DNA from 2 places in the Pseudoalteromonas sp. PS1M3 genome. Region 2 is predicted to be linked to the other one. Evidence: riboswitches for the same ligand, from Rfam matches in the RefSeq annotation. Region 2 holds a riboswitch; the other holds the start of a gene.

Region 1 (7,459 bases), 1.4 Mb from region 2:
TACTCAAGCGTATGATGATGCGTGCCGGTAGCGCAGTGGCCGAAAAACTAAATATTCAAGCGCTTGTAACGGGTGAAAGTATTGGGCAGGTGTCTAGCCAAACGTTGGCTAATTTAAGTGTGATTGACCGCGTAACCGAAACGCTTATTTTACGCCCGCTAATTCAGCATGATAAGCAAGAGATTATAAACATTGCGCGCCAAATCGGTACCGCTGAAATGGCCGAAACTATGCCAGAATACTGTGGTGTTATATCTAAAAAGCCAACGGTAAAAGCAAAAATAGACGTGATTAAAGGCGAAGAAGAAAAGTTCGACTTTGATGTACTTGATACCGTTATAGATAACGCGCGTGTTATGGATGTTCGTGATATCGACGTAGAAGCTAAGCAAGAGCTTAAAGAGGCAGAATCGGTTGCCGATTTACCGCCAGGTTCAGTTGTTGTTGATATTCGCTCGCCAGAAGAAGAAGACGCGGCGCCGCTTGAAATTGAAGGTATTGAAGTAATCCACCTACCGTTTTTCCGCTTAGCTACAAAGTTTGGCGACCTACCAAAAGATAAAGACTACTACCTATATTGTGATAGAGGTGTAATGAGCCAGTTGCAAGCGCTTATTTTACACGAGCAAGGCTTTACAACTGTAAAAGTGTATCGTCCTTAAAGGTTAAGTAAATACGTTAATAGTTTATAAAGCGTGGTTTAAACCACGCTTTTTTTTGCCTGAATTTTAGCAAGTAACTCATTATTAGCTGGGGTTTTAATGTTGTATCGTTTGCCTTGCTCGCTAATATACCCACAAATAGCCATTATTTCTGTTGGCCTGTTATTAGCAATATCTTGCTGCATTGAAGAATAATTTTCAGCGGTAAGCGCCATTACGGTGTAAGCGTTATTTAACGCATCAGCTAAAGCAATATTCAACCCTTTTGCATTAGCAACCCTGCAGCCCTCATAGAGTAAACTCATTATCGTTGCGCTAAATACAGGGGCACGCAATTGGCCGTTTTTTATATTGTGAAGTGCAGTTAGTGGGTTAATAGCCACATTAACCAACAGCTTTTCAAAGCGAAGTTGCTCAATGTTATTGACCACTTTTAAATTGGGAATTGCTTGAAGTAGTGGTGATATAAATTGTGAGTTTTTAGCTGCAAGTTTATTACAGCCACCAATCACGCTTTGCCCTTCACCGGTATGTTGCACAATGTACTGGGTAGACTTAAATCCGGCCATGCTGGTGGTTAAAAAGTATAGTGCTTGCTGAGTGTTCAGCTGAGGAATAAGCTCTTCAATATTTCCCATTCCATTATGAGAAACGACTAATATTGAATTTGCAGCAAGATAAGGTTTTATTTGTGAAAACGCATCTTGGACCTGAAAAGCTTTAACTGTAAAAATAACAACATCATAACTAGGTTGTTGCGCCAGATCGCTTAAATTAATAAAGCGTGCATTAATGTTATCTGACGGAGCGTTTTTACGGCTATAAAAACGCGTATTGCAGGTTGGTTTGCGTGTTAAAACATGAACATTATTTTTGTGACTTAAAAAGTGGCTTAGTAACAAGCCAATAGCGCCATCGCCTACAATTAAAATATTAGTCATAGGGATTCTTTTTTCGAGGTGTAAAAATAACTCTTAGTAAAAAGTAACTAGCAGCACCAGCAAAATCAGCTATAAAATCGCCAATAGAGGCCTGCCTGTAGGGGAGTGCGTCTTGCATAATTTCAATTGATGCGCCGTAACCGGCCAATAACAAAATTTGTGCGTATAAGGGAAGCTTAAACGCTTTATCCATAATAATAGCAAGCACAAAAAAAATCCCAAAATGGGCTACTTTATCAATGTGTGGAAATAGGTTAGCTGCGCCTTTTATTTCTTTGGCAAATAAAAAAGTAAACGCTACGATGCTGAGTAAAAAAACAGCTTGGTAAACACGCCTTGTCACGTAAAATCCTAGAGTCGCTTAAAAAAGAAGCTTAAGTATATCAAACTAAATTAGTATCGCACCTGAACAAGATGCAGAAAAATGTAAAGATTTATAATTTTAGCGTTATAATTGCGCCATAAAATTAAGATTGAATAGTTAGGAGAAAACCAATGCCTTCATTTGATATTGTATCTGAAGTAGAAATGAACGAAGCACAAAATGCGGTAGATAATGCAAACCGTGAACTTGAGACTCGCTTTGACTTTAGAGGTGTTGATGCATCTATTGAGCTAAACGACAAAACAATTAAGCTAAAAGCTGAAGCTGATTCACAGGTTATGCAATTGTTTGATATTTTAGCGGGTAAAGTTTCTAAGCGTGGTATGGATGTAGCGAGCTTAGAGTTACAAGATATTAGCCGTGCAGGTAAAAATGTTTTTCGTAACGTTGCGCTAAAGCAAGGTATTGAAAAAGATGTGGCTAAAAAAGTAGTAAAAGCCATTAAAGATTCTAAAGTAAAAGTGCAAGCGGCTATTCAAGGCGAGGAAGTACGCGTAACGGGTAAAAAGCGTGATGACTTACAAGCTGCTATGCAAGTGGTGCGCACTGCCGATTTAGGTCAGCCTTTTCAGTTTAAAAACTTCCGCGATTAATTATAAAAGCCTTTTGGGCGCTTTATAAATAAAAAGCCAAATAGCCGCGCAGGTTATTTGGCTTTTTTTATGAACGCGGCATAGTTTTTGTTTTTAATTGTTTTTAATTGTTTTTAATTGTTTTTAATTGTTTTTCTTTTTAGCTGTATAGACGTCCGTTGACATTTTTTATTAAACTCCTCACAATAGCGGCCTATTTTCAAGGTGCTTATTAATCTTTTCAATGGTTTGATTTTTTTAATAAGATAATCGGGAAGTTGGTGCGTTTTCATGATGACTACAATCCCAACACTGCCCCCGCAACGGTAAAGTAATACATAAAGCTATGTATTTACTGAGTCCGGAGACCGGCCTTGATGTAATCTTACTTAGTTCTTTGCGGTGGGCAAAGAAGGGGAACTTCATGTTAAAAAAAACAACTCTTGGCGTTGCAATTACTGCTGCGCTGTCACTATCTGTATCTGCTGCAGAGCAATCAATCGAAACCATTACGGTAACCGCTAATAAGTTTGAACAATCAATTACTAATGTATTAGCGAGTGTAAATGTTATAACTCGTAATGACATTGAAACCAGTAATGTTCGCGACTTACCAACGCTACTAACCACTCAAGTTGGGTTTCAGGTCAACCCTAACGGCGGTTTTGGTCAAAATGCCGGTGTTTCATTGCGCGGTACAGGGTCAGGTGATACGCTCATTTTAATAGACGGTGTACGCACCGGTTCGGCAACGCTTGGTCAAAAAGCATTAAGTAATGTGCCATTAAATAGTATTGAACGCATAGAAATAATTAAAGGTTCACGTGCAGCTATTTATGGCTCTGATGCGTTAGCAGGTGTTATTAATATTATTACTCGTGAGTCAGATAACCTTTCGGTCAGTGCTACGTTTGGATCTGACGCGTACCAAGACTACCAGATTGCTGGTTCTGTAAAAGCAGGCGATGTAACAACGGCTTTTAATGCAGGGTTTGAAAAGACGGACAACTTTGATGTACTTCAGGGCGCAGCACCCGATGAAGACGGTTTTGAAAATAAAAACCTTGGCTTTAAAGTAAACTACACCGACACACATTTCGGTAACTTTAAGTTACTAGGGCAATACAACGAAGGCTTTGCTGATTACGACAGCCGCTTTAGTCCTGCCGATAGTACGATTGAGCGAGGGGATTTTAAAAATTACCAGCTTTCGGCTGGTTGGAATAAAGACTACAAAAACCAAACTCACAGCCTTGATATAGCATTTGCAACGGATGACTCAGACAACCGTTATGTTGATTTTTCTCAAGGGCCAACAACAAGTACGTTTGTTACTAAGCGCTCACAAATTGACTACAACGGCCAATACCGCTTAAACGACACGTTAAACATTAGTGGTGGTATTAATTGGTACAATGATGACGTATCACAAAGCTCAACCACGTTTGAAGTGCAAGAGCGCGATGTATTAGCTGTATTTGTTGGCGCATATTACGATGCGGATGAGTTGCTTGCCAATTTAACTGTTCGTCAAGATGACGATGAGCAATTTGGTAATGAAACAACGTACACAGCGGCAGCTGGCTATCACTTATCTGAAGACGCAACATTTAGAATAAGCCAAAGCACGGGCTTTAAAGCGCCAACATTTAATGATTTGTACTTTCCTCTTTACGGCAATGCCAATCTTCAACCTGAAACGTCAGTGAATCGTGAGCTTGGCTTAAACGTCGACTTTGATACTGTACGTGTCGATGTCGCTATTTTTAGAAATGAAATTGAGGATAAAATTGATTATGACGCTAATTTTGCACTCACCAATATTAATGAGGCCCAATATGAAGGTGTTGAATTTAGTTTAGCCAATCAAATTTTGGGTTTTGATAGTAATGTGAATTTTGCTTACCTAAGTGCCGAAGATAAAGAAACAGGCGAAGCGCTTAGAAACGTTGCCAAACGAACCTTTAATTGGGAGCTTACAAAACAGTTTGGTGCATTTGATACAAGCATAGCAATGCAATATCGCGGTGAGCGAGCAGGGGCGGTTTCGCAATTGGGTTCGTATACGCTTTGGAATTTAGCAGGCAATTACCAAGTAAATGATGAAATTACGGTGTCGCTTCGTATAGAAAACGTATTCGATAAGGAATACAACGTAGTCGATTCTAACGCTGATTTTACAACAGGGCAGGTGTATTACTACAACACGCCAGAGCGCCGCTTTTTTGCTGGCATAGATTACCAGTTTTAAATAATCTAAATAAAAAGCCCGGTTTTACCGGGCTTTTTTGTGTTTTTACTCAGCTAAAAACTCTTTAAATACGGTTTCAAACTTATGTAATTTTGGTGCGATTAAGATACTGCAATAACCCTGTTGCGGGTTTTCGTTGTAGTAATCTTGATGATAGTGCTCAGCAGGGTAGTAAGTTGTCACCGGGCTGACTTCGGTAACAATAGGCTCACTAACATGGGTTTGTAGCTGTTCAATCATAGTGTTAGTAAGCGCAAGTTGTTCGTCATTATGGTAATAAACAACACTTCGGTATTGTGTGCCAATATCGTTACCTTGGCGATTTAATTGCGTAGCATCGTGCAAAGTAAAAAACATAGCGAGCAATGTTTCAAAGCTTACAATAGTGCTATCAAATTCAACTTTTACTACTTCGGCATGGCCCGTTGTACCACTGCATACTGATTTGTATGTTGGATTGTCAGTATTGCCACCGGTATAACCCGAGCTTACATCAGACACGCCATTTACACGCCTAAATGCTGCGTCAATACACCAAAAACAGCCACCACCAAAGGTTGCTACTTGCGTTGTTGAACTCATAATTATTCCTAATATTTGACAAAGGTCACGCAAAGCATAAAGCTTAGCGCCATAACAACAAGGTTACGACGCGTTAGCTTGCTTAGATCTCTTCAAGCGGTTTTTCGGCTGCTTGTTTATTAAGTTTTTGTTGTAAATATTCAGGTGATTGTGTGTTACGAGCAAGCGCATAATACGCTGCTGGCACAACAAATAAAGTAAGTAGCGTTGAAACAATAACCCCGGTAAATACCACAACACCAATTACCATACGGCTTTCAGCGCCAGGGCCTGATGCTAATACCAATGGCACTGAGCTCATAACCGTTGTTAGCGATGTCATTATTATTGGGCGTAAACGTTGTGTAGCCGCTTGTAATATTGCTTCGCTAAATTCTACACCTTTGTCGCGTAATTGGTTGGTAAATTCAACAATGAGTATCCCATTTTTAGCGCTTAACCCTATGAGCATAACAATACCAATTTGGCTGTAAATATTAAGCGTCAGTCCGGTAGACCAAAGACCAAACATCGCGCCCATTAAACCAAGGGGGACCGTTAGCATAATTACAAATGGGTGCATAAAGCTTTCAAATTGCGCTGCCAATACCAAAAAGGTGACTGTTAGCGCTAATACAAATACGTAGGTCATTGCTGATGCGCCTTCGTAATAAAGCTGAGATTCACCTTTGTAGTCTATTGCGCCGTCAATGTCGTTTTCTTCTGCGGCAACATTGTTTAAAAAGTTAAGTGCTTGTTCGAGTGTGTAACCATCGGCTAAGTTTGCGCTTAAGGTTATTGAGCGCATACGGTTGTAACGGTTTAAGCGTGAGGCCGTTGCCTCTTCTTTTAAGCTGATTAAGCTGTCTAGCGGAACAAGCTCACCACTGCGTGATTTAAGGTATATATTTGAAATATCGGTCGGGTTATTAAAGTCTTCTTTTGTACCTTTCAAAATGACATCGTATTCTTCACCTCTATCTATAAAGGTTGTCACACGACGCTGACCCAGCATGGTTTCGAGTGTACGACCAACATCAGACACAGACACTCCTAAATCGGCCGCTTTATTTTTATCAATACTTACTAAAAACTGTGGGAATGTTTCTTTGTAATCATGATCGATTCTAACAAGGCCTGGGTTTTGTTCTGCACGTTTGATAATACGGTCACGCCAATCGGCAAGCTGAGCATAATCATTACCTTGTAGAACAAATTCAATAGGGCGAGATGAACCGCCACCGCCAATACCTCGGCGCATAATAGCAAACGCACGTACATCGGTGACTTCGCGCATTTTGCCACTAATTTCATCCATTACTTCCCACGTAGAGCGCTTGCGTTTGTCCCAATCAGCCATACCAACAATAGCAACACCGCCGCTACCGCCCCAGCCAGGAACACGAACAAGCACACGGCTTAGCTCGCCAGACTCAGAGTAAGGCATAAGGCGTTCTTCAATTTTTGCCATATTGGCGGCATTATTTTCGTAGCTAGCACCCTCAGGTCCGCTCATCATAATGAAAAAGGTGCCGCGGTCTTCTTTAGGTGTTAGCTCTGATGGCACTTGCAGTAATAGTGAATAACTCACAAAACCCGCTAAAACTAAGCTGACTAACAAGCCCCATTTTTTGGTCATATTTGTTGAAAGTGAATTACGGTAACTGCGCTCTAATTTAGTAAACTGGCGGTCCATCCATTGGCTGAATTTATTAGGCTTGTCGGCGCTTTTTAGAACTTTTGAACACAATGCTGGTGCAAGCGTAAGCGCGGTCACACTTGAGAAAAAAACAGCTGCGCTTACAGCCATTGCAAATTCGGTGAATAACGCGCCTATCCGGCCATCCATAAATACTAAAGGAACAAACACCGAAATAAGCACAAGTGTAGTTGCTACAATTGCAAAGCCAACTTCTCGTGCGCCTCTATACGCTGCAAGTAATGGTGGCTCGCCAAGCTCTATGCGGCGGTGAATGTTTTCAAGCATTACAATAGCGTCATCAACAACTAAACCAATGGCAAGGACTAACGCAAGTAGTGTTAGCAAGTTGATTGAATACCCCATAGCGAGTAAAAACATAAAGCTA
Region 2 (7,459 bases):
AAACATTTGTTGAAGTAGTGCGCACGCGTCATTTCGGTAAAGCCGCAGAGAACCTCTATATAACGCAGTCGGCGGTCAGTTTTCGTATTCGTCAATTAGAGCAAGGGCTTGGTGTTAATTTATTTATTCGCCAGCGTAATAATATTCAATTAACAGCGCCTGGTGAACGGTTGTTGCCTCATGCGCAAATGATCATAACTGGTATGCAGCGCGCCAAAGTAGATGTAGCCCTTGCTGATAATATGCATAAACAAATTAGCTTGGCAGGGACGCCTAATATTTGGGATGCCTTTTTGCAGTTTGGTATTACTAATATTGTGTCGGCTATGCCGGGAGTCTCTTTGGTTGCTGAAGTTAAAGCCCAGCAAGAAAGCACGCGATTATTGCTTGAGCGCACGCTTGATTTAGCCATTTTATTTGATCCACCAAAAGTAGATGAGTTAGTTGTTGAGCGTATTTGTGAACTGCCTATTATTCCTGTAAGTGGGTATGACACTGCAACAAACGAAAACTTTTTTGATAATCAGTACGTGTATGTTGACTGGGGAACGACATTTTCACTTTGGCATGCACGCCAGTTTACCGGTAAAACGCCTCCATACTTTAGAACAAGCACCGGACGAATTGCGTTAGATTTAATACTACAATGTGGTGGTAGCGCATTTATTCCACATGTTTTGGTTGAGCAACATTTAGAAAATGGTGAATTATTTCATGTAAAAAATGTAGAAAATACGTCAAGAGATATATTTGTAGCCTACCATAGAGATAACGAACAAAAGGAACTGATAGAAACACTCATAAATTTACTACCTACTATTAAGGCACATGCTTAGTAATTGGGTTTTAAGTGGGTACATATTTGTATGATTGATGTTCATGTCCTTTTGATTTCATAAATAATGCAGTTTTATTAACTTTAAAAGTCAAAAATATTTCATTTGTAATATTTCTGTCATTTAGTGGTGACAAACTGCAGTCGTTTTAAAAATTAGTCTTTTGTGATTATCCAAGGAAATAACATGAAATTTGTAAAATCGAGCTTATGCTTAGCACTATTAAGTGGTTTATCTTTTAATGCACTTGCCGATGTAGACATTTACGGTAAAGCGAATGTAACAGTGCAATCATCTGATGACGGCGAAGGATCTTTTACTGAGATAAAAAGTAATGCATCTCGTCTTGGTGTTAAAGGTTCTGAAAAAATAAATGATAGTTTAGAAGCGGTATATAAGTTTGAGTTTCAAGTTGATGTGTCTGATGCTGATTCAAAAGGCGATAACGACGACAATATTTCTGCGCGTAACCAATACGTTGGTTTAAAAGGTGCGTTTGGCCAAGTGGTTATTGGTCGTAACGATACTGCGCTTAAACAATCTCAAGGTAAGTTAGACTTGTTTAACGACCTTGAAGGCGATATTAAAAATGTATTTAAAGGTGAAAACCGTTTAGGGAATACTGTTAGTTATTCATCAAACTCATACGAAGGTTTTAAAGTACTTGCTACTTTTGTAGCTGAAGATGATGTAGACGCTGATAACGGTTACTCAATGGCGGTTACTTACGGTGACGTGGCACTTAAAAAGAGCGCAGTATATGCCTCTATCGCAGCCGATAGTGAAGTAAATGGCTACGATGTAGTACGCGCGTCAATCCAAGGTAAAGTTGAAGACTTTAAACTCGGTGCTATGTACCAAACTCAAGAAAAAGTAGACGGTTCAGCTGAAGGTGACGGTTACTTATTAAATGCAGCATACAGCATGGGTAAAAACACGTTTAAAGTTCAGTACCAAGCAATGGACTTTGACGATAGCGATGATAAAACAGCTATTTCAGTGGGTGTTGATCACAAGCTTAACAAAAACATTAAAGTATTTGGCTTTTACTCAAGCTTTGATATGGACAACAACGTAGACCAAAATTACTTAGGTTTAGGTATGGAATATAAGTTTTAACGACGAGTTAAAACACTCCCTTTTTAACCGCGCTGTAATTAGCGCGGTTTTTTTTGCTTTAAATTATTTACTTACCCGCCCATAATAGAGCTTCATTTGGAATGAGGTGCAATTCCTCAACTGTTCCCGCAACTGTAATTAGCGCTATGCTTTAAGTCAGATACAAATCAATTTTTAATGAGCGGGCCTACTCATGCTAAATTTAATGTACTCCTTTTTGGTGGTTGCATTACAAGTGGGTACTCGTGTCTAGGACAGAGTATTGCAAACTAAAGCACCATTATTAAACGTTCAAAATCTCTCGTGGGGAATAGCAAATAAACCTATTCTCAAACACATTAATGTGCAAATACCTGAAGGTAAATTTGTGGGCTTAATTGGCCCTAATGGTGCAGGTAAGTCGAGTTTACTGCGTTGTTTATATCGTTTTAATAAGCCTAATGAAGGGGTTATAGAGTTTAATAACCATGATATTTGGCAGCTTAAAAGTGATGAATATGCAAAGTGCGTTGCTGTTGTTTTACAAGAGGCGCCATCGCATTTTAATTTGTCGTTATTTGATGTTGTGGCTCTTGGCCTAACGCCTCATAAATCGTTATTTAGCTCTACATCGCAAAGCGAAAAACAACAAATCACTCTAGCTATAAAAACGGTAGGGCTTGAGCTGCATACAAATCAAAATTTTGAATCGCTCTCTGGGGGCGAAAAGCAGCGGGCACTCATTGCACGTGCTATTGTTCAGCAACCTCAGCTGTTAATTATGGATGAGCCCACTAGCCACCTTGATGTTAAGTACCAAATACAGGTTATGGAGCTGGCAAAGTCTCTTGGTGTTACAGTATTTGCTTCGTTTCATGATCTTAATTTGGCTAGCGCTATGTGTGATGAGCTTGTCGTCATTAAAAATGGAGAAATAACGCATACCGGCTCTCCTGCAGAGGTACTGACTGAGCACATGCTTGATGATGTATTTGGTGTATGCGCTCAGGTTAGTAACCATCCTCAAGAATCTCAATTGGGTAAAGTTACGCCTCATATTACCTACTTTTATGGTTACAAATAATATGTTAGCAATGCATGTACGCCATTCAGTTGCACTGATTATTTGCATTACTATTGCCTTAGTAAGTTTATTTTTAGCATTGAGCTTTGGTGCTGCAGATACCTCAATACAGGATGTATTTAACAGTTTTATTTATTTAAATGATGCTTCATTCACCAGCCGTATTATTTTTGAATTAAGAATGCCCCGTACATTATTGGCGTTTTTAGCCGGTGCCGGGTTAGCTATCGCTGGGCTAATTTTACAAACCGTGACACGTAACCCACTAGCAGATCCTTACTTATTCGGTATATCGTCAGGTGCTTCGTTTGGTGTAGTTGTACTTATGGCATTTGTGGGAATTAGCGCAGGTTTTATGCTTTCGGCCGCAGCCTTGCTTGGTAGCTTATTAGCAATGAGCTTACTTATATTAATTGCCACAAGGCAGCAGGGCGGGCAAGTTGAGTCTATGTTACTTGCTGGTGTTGCACTCTCGTTTTTATTTAGTGCATTTACGAGTTTGTTGCTTTATTGGAGCGAGCCGCAAGCCGTTGCAGCTATTTTATTTTGGACCTTAGGAAGTTTTGCACGTGCCCAGTGGGCAACGCTTTGGATACCCTTTTTAGTGATTACACTGTGCACCTGCGTAATGATTAGTTTTAGGCGCCAGCTTAATGCCATGTTATTAGGTGACGAAAGTGCCATAACCCTTGGTGTTAAAGTGCATCGATTTAGGGTGCTTATGCTAATTTTAAGCTCATTAATAACCGCTGTGCTGGTGGCAATGTGTGGCGGTATTGGTTTTGTTGGATTAATGGTGCCACATATTGTGCGCTTTTTTATTTCACAAGGCACCGTAGCAGGGCTATTAATAACAAGCTTAGCAGGAGGCACATTTATGGTGTGGGTCGATGTACTGTCTCGTTCTTTACTTCAAAATCAAGAGTTGCCAGTAGGGGTGATCACGGCCGCTATGGGGAGTGCGTTTTTCTTAAGTTTACTCTTTTTTAGAAAGTCTAAGGTGTAGCCATGAAAACACTCATGATACAGGGTACTACCTCGGATGCGGGAAAAAGCACCTTAGTGGCTGCACTTTGCCGAGTATTTGCAAATCAAGGCATAAAAGTCGCACCGTTTAAGCCACAAAATATGGCACTTAATAGCGCAGTGACAAACGACGGTGGCGAAATTGGCCGTGCGCAAGCTTTGCAAGCTATTGCTGCTAAGGTAGAGCCCGAAACCGACTTTAACCCGATATTACTTAAGCCCAATAGCGATACAGGCGCTCAAGTTATTATTCATGGTAAAGCGATTAGCAACATGGAAGCCGGTAAGTACCACGATTATAAAAAAGTCGCCATGGACGCTGTCATTACATCACACGAGCGTTTAGCAAAACGGTTTGATCTTTTATTGGTGGAAGGTGCGGGAAGCCCCGCTGAAATAAACCTGCGTGAAAACGACATAGCTAACATGGGCTACGCTGAAAAAGTAGACTGCCCAGTGATTATTATTGCTGATATAGATAAAGGCGGTGTATTTGCTCATTTAGTGGGGACATTGGCATTACTTAGCGAATCAGAGCAAGCACGTGTAAAGGGTTTTGTAATTAACCGTTTTAGAGGCGATATAAGTTTGCTTCAAGGAGGGCTTGACTGGTTAGAGCAATACACGGGTAAGCCTGTTTTAGGAGTACTGCCATACCTTCACGATTTAACTCTCGACGCGGAAGATGCTGTTGCAATAAACAATAACGTTACCCATGCAACTATCAATATTGCAATATTATTAGTGCCGCATATTAGTAATCATACCGATTTTGACGCACTGCGTTTACACCCAAATATTAATGTTAACTATATACGCCATACGCAGGTCATTCCTGATGTTGATCTTGTTATATTGCCAGGTAGTAAAAACGTACTTGGCGATTTAAATTTTTTGATAAACGAAGGGTGGGATAATCAGATAAAACGCCACTTACGCTATGGTGGAAAAGTACTTGGAATTTGTGGGGGAATGCAAATGCTGGGTAATATAATTTACGACCCCGAGGGTGTTGAGTCGTCATTAAAAAGTGTGAATGGGTTAGCCTTATGTGATTTTGAAACCACACTCACATCGCAAAAAGTATTAAGTAAAGTGACGGCCACTTTAAAGCTAAATAATCGACAAACTTTATGTAGTGGTTATGAAATCCATGCGGGAGTAAGTAAAGGCAATGCATTAAAGACCCCTTTAATTACCTTTAGTCAGCATCCAAATGGGTTTAAAACAGATGGTTTTATAAGTGACGATAATGCAATTGCGGGCACTTATTTACACGGTTTATTTGATGAGCCCAACGCCACGATGGAAATTTTAAAATGGGTAAAGCCAGATTTAAATATTGATCCAATAAGTATTGATACACACCGCGAACAGCAGTTAGCGCGTTTAGCAACCATGTGCGAAACACATTTAGATATAGCGCAAATTACCTCGATTTATAAAGGGCATAATAATGACTGAACAAACAAAAGACAAACACAAACAGCGCCAGCAAAAAGTAAAAGAACACGTAGATGCCCGTGTTGAAGCCGCGCAAGAGGTTAAAGGTATTTTTCAGGTTATTACTGGCAATGGTAAAGGTAAATCGACTTCTGGTTTTGGCGTGGTAGCACGCTGTGTTGGCCACGGTCAAAAAGCCGCTGTGTGTCAATTCATAAAAGGGACATGGGAGTGTGGTGAGCGTAATTTATTACTAGGCGCAGGGGTTGAATTTGCTGTAATGAATACTGGCTTTACATGGGATACACAAAATAAAGAGGCCGATACCTTAGCAGCACAAGCAACATGGCAAGAGGCAAAGCGCATGCTTGCCGACAGCAGTATTAACTTAGTGTTACTTGATGAGCTAACCTACATGGTGACTTATGGTTATGTCGACTTAGACGAAGTACTAAGTGCACTTAATAATCGCCCGGCTATGCAGTCGGTTATTATCACAGGACGCGCAGCGCACAGAGCATTGACTGACCTTGCCGATACTGTGAGCGAAGTACGTAATGTAAAACACGCATTCGACTCAGGTGTAAAAGCGTTAGAAGGGTTTGACTACTAGTGTTTAAATTGCTTTTTATAGGTTTAATGCTGCTTAGTTTACACGGCAATGCTGTGGCGAACTCAGCGTCTGAGATTAAAAAACTACGTATAGTTGCGCTTGCCCCACACATAGTTGAAAACCTATTTGCCATTGGTGCAGGTGACAATATTGTGGGTACCGTTGACTATGCCGACTACCCATATGAAGCAAAAAATATAGCTCGCATTGGCGGGTACTATGGTATTTCTCTTGAGAAATTATTAGCCTTAAAACCTGATTTAGTGATTGCTTGGAAAAGCGGAAATCAGCAGGAAGATATCGCACAAATAGAGCGCTTGGGTATTAAAGTTCATTTAAGTAACCCTACAACCATAGAAGCCGTGCAAACTGAGCTACTAACACTTGGTAAACTAACAGGGTACGAAAAGCAAAGCCAACAGGTTGCTAAAGCTTTTAAGCAAAAGTTAACCGCTATTATTAAAAACCAGCAAGGGAAGCAGCCTATATCTGGTTTTTATCAGTTATGGGCTGAGCCTATGATGACAATCAGTGAAAGTACATGGATTGGCCAACTAGTAAATACCTGTCACGTAAATAATGTGTTTGCTAATAGCACGACCCCGTATCCACAAATCAGCATTGAAAATGTCATTGTTACTAAGCCTCAAATTATTATTATTCCTGACGAAAAATCTAACACCCCGCAGCCTAATGTTAATTGGCAGGCATGGCCAGAAGTGCCTGCGGTTACAAATAACCAGTTTATTCGCGTTAATGCCGATTTACTTCACCGTTTTACACCGCGTATGTTAGATGGGCTTGCTGATATGTGTGATAAAATAGACGCGTCACGAAAAATAATAAAGAGTATGTAATGAGCGACTGGGATACATTTTTACAAAACGAGCTACAGCACCCTTATATGCAGCAAACTTTAAATGCAGTTGAAAACCGCCGAGCGGAAGGTATTGCTGTTTACCCTCCCGAGCCATACGTATTTAATGCATTTAATGCCACGCCGCTAAACAATATTAGGGTGGTAATTTTAGGGCAAGACCCTTACCACGGCGAAGGGCAAGCTCATGGGCTGTGTTTTTCTGTTATGCCCGAGGTAAAAAAACTCCCACCCTCGCTTAAAAATATGTACAAAGAGCTAGCTACAGATATTGATGGCTTTGTTATTCCTGAGCATGGTTACTTACAAAGCTGGGCAGAACAAGGCGTGTTTTTACTAAATACTGTTTTAACGGTAGAGCAAGGGCAAGCCCATTCCCATAAACATTTAGGTTGGGAGCAATTTACCGATAATGTTATTGCGCACATTAATGAGCACTGCGAAGGTGTAGTATTTATTTTATGGGGCGCACATGCGCAAAA

Evidence for each region. A riboswitch is a leader RNA that binds a small molecule or an ion and turns the genes downstream of it on or off. The one in region 2 is predicted to bind cobalamin.
Region 1: it holds a riboswitch for cobalamin, as region 2 does, so the genes downstream of both, PS1M3_RS03570 (TonB-dependent receptor domain-containing protein) here and PS1M3_RS13860 (ABC transporter ATP-binding protein) in region 2, are expected to answer to the same signal.

Annotation. Positions count from the first base shown of each region.
Region 1 covers NZ_AP022624.1:759,066-766,524, forward strand. The annotation lists gene thiI (tRNA uracil 4-sulfurtransferase ThiI) at 1-662, shown strand, start outside; gene PS1M3_RS03555 (ketopantoate reductase family protein) at 701-1,603, opposite strand; gene PS1M3_RS03560 (VanZ family protein) at 1,596-1,946, opposite strand; gene PS1M3_RS03565 (YajQ family cyclic di-GMP-binding protein) at 2,099-2,581, shown strand; cobalamin riboswitch at 2,789-2,952, shown strand; gene PS1M3_RS03570 (TonB-dependent receptor domain-containing protein) at 2,985-4,811, shown strand; gene msrA (peptide-methionine (S)-S-oxide reductase MsrA) at 4,857-5,393, opposite strand; gene PS1M3_RS03580 (efflux RND transporter permease subunit) at 5,476-7,459, opposite strand, start outside.
Region 2 covers NZ_AP022624.1:2,964,251-2,971,709, reverse strand. The annotation lists gene PS1M3_RS13870 (LysR family transcriptional regulator) at 1-836, shown strand, start outside; gene PS1M3_RS13865 (porin) at 1,023-1,955, shown strand; cobalamin riboswitch at 2,003-2,142, shown strand; gene PS1M3_RS13860 (ABC transporter ATP-binding protein) at 2,218-3,018, shown strand; gene PS1M3_RS13855 (iron ABC transporter permease) at 3,020-4,024, shown strand; gene PS1M3_RS13850 (cobyric acid synthase) at 4,027-5,508, shown strand; gene cobO (cob(I)yrinic acid a,c-diamide adenosyltransferase) at 5,501-6,100, shown strand; gene PS1M3_RS13840 (cobalamin-binding protein) at 6,100-6,957, shown strand; gene ung (uracil-DNA glycosylase) at 6,957-7,459, shown strand, end outside.